DNA from 2 places in the Chryseotalea sp. genome. Region 2 is predicted to be linked to the other one. Evidence: riboswitches for the same ligand, from Rfam matches in the RefSeq annotation. Region 2 holds a riboswitch; the other holds the start of a gene.
The links. Region 2 has a riboswitch for S-adenosylmethionine ahead of ACO1XM_RS03230 (homocysteine S-methyltransferase family protein). Riboswitches for the same ligand answer to the same signal wherever they lie in the genome.
Positions count from the first base shown of each region.

Region 1: it holds a riboswitch for S-adenosylmethionine, as region 2 does, so the genes downstream of both, ACO1XM_RS12865 (O-acetylhomoserine aminocarboxypropyltransferase/cysteine synthase family protein) here and ACO1XM_RS03230 (homocysteine S-methyltransferase family protein) in region 2, are expected to answer to the same signal.

Region 1 covers NZ_JBMRCF010000009.1:9,458-13,246, forward strand. The annotation lists gene fabG (3-oxoacyl-[acyl-carrier-protein] reductase) at 1-189, shown strand, start outside; gene ACO1XM_RS12855 (DUF3566 domain-containing protein) at 228-536, shown strand; gene ACO1XM_RS12860 (DinB family protein) at 713-1,177, shown strand; SAM riboswitch class I at 1,277-1,390, shown strand; gene ACO1XM_RS12865 (O-acetylhomoserine aminocarboxypropyltransferase/cysteine synthase family protein) at 1,690-3,039, shown strand; gene ACO1XM_RS12870 (homoserine O-acetyltransferase family protein) at 3,055-3,789, shown strand, end outside.
Region 2 covers NZ_JBMRCF010000001.1:709,919-713,707, reverse strand. The annotation lists gene metH (methionine synthase) at 1-1,252, opposite strand, end outside; gene ACO1XM_RS03235 (four helix bundle protein) at 1,252-1,605, opposite strand; gene ACO1XM_RS03230 (homocysteine S-methyltransferase family protein) at 1,617-2,636, opposite strand; SAM riboswitch class I at 2,684-2,799, opposite strand; gene ACO1XM_RS03225 (DUF3575 domain-containing protein) at 2,836-3,495, opposite strand; gene ACO1XM_RS03220 (LVIVD repeat-containing protein) at 3,500-3,789, opposite strand, start outside.

The DNA.
Region 1 (3,789 bases), on a different contig from region 2:
GGTTTTATTGAAACAGAAATGACTGGTAAACTAGATGAGAAAACAGTGCAGAGCTGGAGAGACGCCATTCCTTTGAAACGTGGCGGCAGTCCGGATGATGTGGCAGATGCTTGTGTTTTCTTAGGTTCAGATATGTCGGCATACATTACCGGACAGGTACTTCAGGTTGATGGGGGAATGCTCACTTAATCAATTGTTCATTGTAAATTGTCAATTATTAAAAGATCATGGCTAAAAGAGAAATTAAAAAAGTAGATCCTTTTTCACTGGCAAAAGTGCTTGGAATTCTTTACGCTTTATTGGGAGTGATCATCGGGTTGATGTTTGCTGCGTGGGGCTCTGTGATGTCAAATTTACATATGGCAGAAAGTGATGAGACAACGAAAACCATTCTCAGCTTTTTTGGAATTGGCAGCATCATTTTCTTTCCCATTCTTTACGGCATCATTGGGCTGGTTGCAGGTGTAATTACAGCTGCACTTTACAATGTAGTAGCAGGTTGGGTAGGTGGTGTGATGATTGAAGTAGGTGAGTAAACTTATTCACTTTGTAAAACTATAATTGATGACCAGTCTTGTACTGGTCATTTTTATTTCTGATAGTCCGTGTAGATACCACTAGTTTTGAAAACAGTAGGGATTAATAAAATGGATCATCAGTCAGGCGGATTTTAGATAAAGACGAGGATTAGTAATTTTTTATTTATTGATGTATGAAGAAAACAGAAATTCAAAATCTTATTGACACGCTATCGCATACTTTTGAAAAAAACGCCTGGCATGGGCCTGCAGTATTGGAAGCACTGGAAGACGTGCGTGATGTACAAGCTGACCAACGAATGGGGAACTCGCATACTATTATTGAATTAATTGCACACATGACAGCGTGGAGAAATTTTGTCTGCGAAAAATTGGAAGGGAATGCTGCCTTTGATATTGATACCGATGAAATGAATTTTCCAAGCACTAAAAATCTGAAGACAACAATACTGGAGTTAAAAGCGAGTCAAAAACGATTGTTAAGATTGCTCGAACAAACACCAATTGAAAAATTAGAAGAAAAAGTTCCAGGCCGTCCTTTCAAATTTAAGGTCATGCTAAACGGCATCATCCATCATGATTTGTATCACACCGGTCAGATTGTGTTGTTGAGGAAATACCATAACGAACAGCTGTAAGGCAAAAAATATTTTAAAATATTTCTTGAAGTATTTGGAAACTCTACTAAACCAGTATACGTTTGTGTCATCATAGTCGAGAAGGCCATTCGCCCAATCGATTTATAAAGAAGTGCTGAGAGAACAGGCTCAAAGAAGCACTAGCAACCGCCACCAAATGTGGAAAGGTGCTAAATCCTGCTCCCAACAAGGTGTTGAGGAGAACTATAAAACGATTGAAAATGAAAACAATTAACTTCATTCACATCACAAAGCAGGTGCTTCTAAGCTTAAAAGCTTCTATTCACGACTTAACTCAATCCATCATTTATTGTTGCCTCCCTTTTGCCACGCATAGGGAAGCACATACAACTTATACGTGTTGTATGTGTATGCCTGCCGCCAATGCAGGTTGTTGTTGTTAACGATTAATCTTTTTTCGTAACACAACACTCAAGGCTTGACAAGTCATGTCATCGCTTTGCTTCTTACTATTTTCTCAAAACATTTTTAACAATCTAAATACTATTATCATGTCTAATTTACGTTTTGAAACACTTCAGCTACATGCTGGTCACGAAATTGATGCTACAGGTTCACGTGCAGTTCCTTTGTATCAAACAACTTCTTACACTTTTAAAAACTCGGAGCATGGTGCCAATCTATTTGCTTTAAAAGAGTTTGGTAATATCTATACACGCATTATGAACCCCACCACCGATGTGTTTGAAAAACGCATCGCTGCTTTAGAGGGTGGTTTGGCGGCCTTGGCAGTAGGTAGTGGTCAGGCAGCACAGTTTATTGCACTCAACAACATCTTACAAACAGGCGATAACTTTGTAAGTACTTCATTTTTATATGGCGGTACCTATAATCAATTTAAAGTTGCTTTTAAACGCCTGGGAATTGAAGTAAGATTTGCAGAAGGAGATAAGCCTGAAGCATTTGAAAAACTAATTGACAATAAAACAAAAGCGATTTACCTCGAAACCATCGGTAATCCTGGTTTTAACATTCCCGACTTTGATGCCTTATCAGCATTGGCCAAAAGCTACGACATTCCATTGATTGTTGATAATACTTTTGGTGCTGGCGGATTCTTGTTTAAACCAATTGAACATGGTGCTGCAGTGGTGGTGGAGTCTGCTACGAAATGGATTGGTGGCCACGGTACCTCTATTGGTGGCGTGATTGTCGACAGTGGAAATTACAATTGGGGTAATGGCAAGTTTCCACAGTTCACTGAACCATCAGAGGGTTATCACGGATTAAAGTTTGCCGAAGTATTTGGTGTTAACAATCCGCTCGGATTGCCCAACATTGCTTTCATTATTCGTGCAAGAGTAGAAGGCTTACGCGATTTTGGTTCAGCGATTAGTCCGTTCAATTCTTTCTTGTTAATACAAGGCCTTGAAACCTTATCGCTGCGTGTGCAGCGCACAGTAGACAATGCCTTGGCTTTGGCCCAATGGCTGGAGCAACATCCGCAGGTTGAAAGTGTGAACTACCCCGGTCTGGAGAGCAGTACTTATCATAAACTGGCTAAAAAATATTTACGCAATGGTTTTGGTGGCGTACTCTCCTTCACACTAAAAGGCAGCAAAACACATACAACTAAGTTTGTAGATTCGTTGAAGTTAGTAAGTCACTTAGCCAATGTAGGTGATTCGAAAACACTCATTATTCAACCTGCCGCCACTACGCATCAGCAATTAAGCGAAGAGGAACAATTATCAACAGGTGTATTGCCAACCTTGCTTCGCGTGTCGGTAGGCATTGAACATATCGATGACATTAAAGCCGACTTTGTTCAGGCACTCGAAAAAGTTAGCCTCACCCCCATCCCCTCTCCAGAGGTAAGGGGTGAATACCAAGTAAAATAACTTCAGATAAAGTTTATGAAGCAAACATCAACATATTATTTCAATGAATCCTTTGAGTTGGAGCTGGGTGCTTATTTACCCGGCTTCCAACTTCAATACACCACAGTAGGTAAGCTGAATGCTGAACGCGATAATGTGATTTGGGTTTGTCATGCCTTAACAGGAAGTTCTGACTTTACCGAATGGTGGGGAAAACTTTTTACCAAAGAAGGCGTATACAGTCCTGATAAATATTTTATTGTTTGTGCTAATATTCTAGGTAGTTGTTACGGATCAACCAACGCTTTTTCCATTAATCCTGAGACAGAAGGAATTTATTTTCATGATTTTCCTACGCTGACTAACCGTGATGTGGTAAGGGCCTTCGACTTATTGCGCAGGTCACTCGGCATTCATTCTGTTCACACACTGATAGGAGGATCCTTAGGCGGACAACACGTGTTGGAATGGGCCATTCAGGAACCTGATGTTTTTGAATACATCATTCCCATTGCCACCAATGCTGTGCATTCTCCCTGGGGTATTGCATTTAATGAGGCACAACGTATGGCCATTGCAGCAGATAATACCTGGAAAAATAAAGATTATCTGGCAGGGGCAGAAGGATTAAAAGCAGCGAGAGCCATTGGTATGCTATCATATAGAACATACGATACCTATAAACAAACACAAGCCGAAAATAGTACTGATGTTACAGAAACTTTCAGGGCGGCCACCTATCAGCAATACCAGGGCGTAAAACTGGTAAAG
Region 2 (3,789 bases):
CATTACCACTAAGTCTTTTTTCTTCTTCCAAAAAGGGCGTGAGGTAGGCTACCGACTTTTTCATTACGCGGGCACTCTTTACCACTTGTGGTAAAAACATTTTACCTGCGCCAAATAAATCACCGACTACGTTCATACCCGACATAAGCGGACCTTCAATTACATGCAGGGGTTTGTCGTACTTCTGGCGCGCTTCTTCGGTATCCTGATCAATAAAATCAATAATACCTTTTACGAGTGAATGTGTTATTCTTTCTTCAACAGTGCCCTTTCGCCACTCATCATCTACTTCCTTCTTCTTGGCAGAACCTTTTACTGATTCCGCAAAATCCAACAACCTTTCCGTTGCATCTTCCCTCCTGTTGAGCAGTACATCTTCAACACGTTCCAGCAAATCTTTCGGTATTTCATCGTATACTTCCAGCATGGTTGGATTAACAATGCCCATGTCCATACCATGTTGTATTGCATGATATAAAAAAGCAGAGTGCATGGCTTCCCGCACCTTTTGATTTCCCCTGAAACTAAAAGAAACATTACTTACACCACCGCTTACGTGGGCATGTGGAAGATTCTCTCTAATCCACTGGGTGGCTTTAAAGAAATCCAAGGCATAATTTCTATGCTCATCTATACCCGTAGCAACTGGAAAAATATTGGGATCGAAAATAATATCCTGAGGTGGAAATTTAACTTCATTCACCAGAATATCGTAAGCACGTTTACAAATATCAATTCTGCGTTGATAAGTATCCGCCTGACCTTGTTCATCAAAAGCCATTACGACAGCTGCAGCACCATAGCGCTTCACCAATTTAGCCTGACGAATAAATTCTTCAACCCCACCCTTCATGCTGATGGAGTTCACAATGCCCTTGCCTTGTAAGCATTTCAGACCGGCTTCAATCACTTCCCACTTGGAGGAATCGACCATAACCGGTATAGCGGCAATCTCAGGCTCAGAAGCCATCAGGTTTAAATACTTGACCATGGCTGACTGAGAATCTAACATCCCCTCATCCATGTTCACATCAATTACCTGAGCACCACCACGCACCTGATCGAGTGCTACTTCGAGCGCTTCATCAAATTTATCTTCCTTAATCAGCTTAAGAAACTTAGCAGAACCAGTTACGTTGGTCCGCTCACCAATGTTAACAAAATTGGAATTGGGTGTTACTTCAACTGCTTCTAATCCACTTAATTGTAGCGGTCGATTGTTTATAGTCAATGGTCGATGGTCGATGCTCATTACTTAATTGAATTTCGTAAGGCTTGAATACTTTTTATTAATTCAGTCAAATAGTTATAAAAATGATTGAATTGATCTTCATTAATTAATTTTCTTCTTTTTGCTAGATATAAACAACTCACTACCTCAATTGCAGGTCTTAGCGCAAAGCTTAAAAATCTTTTAAACTCTGGTGTTGTTTGCCCTGTTGAGCCTTCAGCTATATTTAATGCAATAGAATCAGAAGCACGTTGAATTTGAGAGGATAATACAAACATCTCGTGCTTAGGAAATACCTCTGTCAACTCAGCTATCTGCCCGGATAACTCAACTGCATTTTGCCACACTTTTAAATTTTCAAATTTGAAAGCCATGTATGGTTCATTTAGTTCTCGGCAATCGACAATGGACTATCGACCAAACGCGGCTTATAATTTTTAGCAATATCAGCGATACGCTTAATATGTTCAGGTGTTGATCCACAGCAGCCTCCTAGTATATTGATTAAACCTTCTTTCAGGTAATCTTCAACTTCTTTGCCCATTTGAATGGCTGTCTGATCATACTGACCGAACTCATTTGGCAAGCCTGCATTAGGGTGTGCACTGATGAAGAATGGTGCCTTATCGCTCAGTACTTTCAGGTAGGGTCGCAAGGCTGATGCACCCAGGGCGCAATTGAGTCCGACACTCAACAAAGGAACATGAGAGACTGAAATCAGAAAAGCTTCAGCTGTCTGTCCGGATAAGATCCTGCCACTGGCATCGGTAATTGTGCCTGAAACCATGACGGGCACTTCCTTACCTGTTTCTTCAAACAATTCCTGAATGGCAAACAAGCCTGCTTTTACGTTCAGTGTATCGGTAATGGTCTCAAGCAAAAGCATATCAACACCACCGTCAATTAAAGCTTTCGCCTGTTCTTTAAATGCAACTACCAGCTGATCAAATGTAATAGCACGGTAACCTGGGTTGTTTACATCAGGCGACATGGAAGCCAACTTGGTGGTCGGTCCCATTGAGCCTGCTACAAAACGTGGCTTATTCGGTTCTTTTTTAGTGAACTCGTCTGCAACTTCGCGTGCTATTTTAGCTGACTCATAGTTGATCTGATATACTAGATGCTCCAGGTGATAATCAGCCTGCGCTACACTTGTGCTACCAAAAGTATTGGTCTCAACAATGTCGGCTCCTGCATCAAAATATTGACGGTGAATGTCTTTAATGATATCTGGCCGGGTAACACTTAGTAAGTCATTGTTACCCTTTAGCGGATGCGGATGGTTCTTTAAGATTTCTCCTCTGAAATCAGCTTCTTCCAGTTTATGACGCTGAATCATCGTGCCCATGGCACCGTCCAGTATCAAAATGCGTTCTTTTAAAATGTCCTGAATTTTTTGCTTCATACACTCTGGTCTACAATCGATTATCCAGAGAGCCCTGTAAAGTGGGTTACTTATCTTTTTTCAGTACAAAGTCTGAAAAGGGATTTAGCACAACATCACGCCAAGGGCGTGATAGGATGCTAAGACATCATAGGGCCCGACCCTCAGTCTTTCTGGATAAGTGATGCAAAGAAAGCGAAGGAAGAGGAAATAACAAAATCTACTTGAAACGGTAGCCTATTCTGGCGCCAAAAAGCGGTGAAAGAACAACTCTGTCTTCTTCATTAGGACCAAAGAAATTAAATCCCCCCGTAGTGGCTACGGGAGCATCATCAGGTTGGTCATAATCAATTGATCGCCAGGACCATCCAATGTTTATATCCAGGAAAATGTTCTTATCAAAGTAGATCATATATCCTCCTTTACCACTAATGCCCACCTCTCTATACTCGACCTTATAGGCATAGTATCGCAAAAATCTATTCTGGCAATCAGGATCAAAGCATTCACTTAAAGTAACAGCCCTGTCAAAGTTGATGCTGGTCATATAGGGTTCAATGCTGGCATAAAAACCATCAAGCGTACCCGGGAAACTTCCAAAGTAATATCGCAATTCTGCCTTGAGCTTAACACCTCTTTTGTTCATGTATTCGGTATTGGTACCCCCTCGGTAACTTACTACAACGCCTGCATCTGCCTGTACCGATAGTCTTTTACTGATGCTTGTTTCATAGGCGAGCTGCAGGCTTGGGTAGAAGCCCCAAAGATGCAACGGGCTCCACTTAATAGCCTGCGCTGGTTTATGCTTGATTTGCAGGGAATCTTGTGCCACAAGCGTAAGGCTTGCCTGTATAAGAATCAGTATTATAAAACAGCGCATTAGATTATTTTGTAACAGGAATTAAGCTTAACAAGTCCAACTCATCATGACTGTAGCTATATTGATAAATGCCCTCGTCTCCTGTAATGGTTGCTATTCCGTTATGCAATATAACATCATAAGTATGTATGTCCTCAACCTGATGAAGCATTTGTATGTTGTTAGGATTGCTTACATCAAATACTTTAAAGCCGAAGGTTTGCTCACATACGAATAAAATATTATCTCTTACCCCAAGTCCAAGCGGTGTATTCATAGGGTAATTTGCAATGAGCACCGGGTTATTTGGATTGG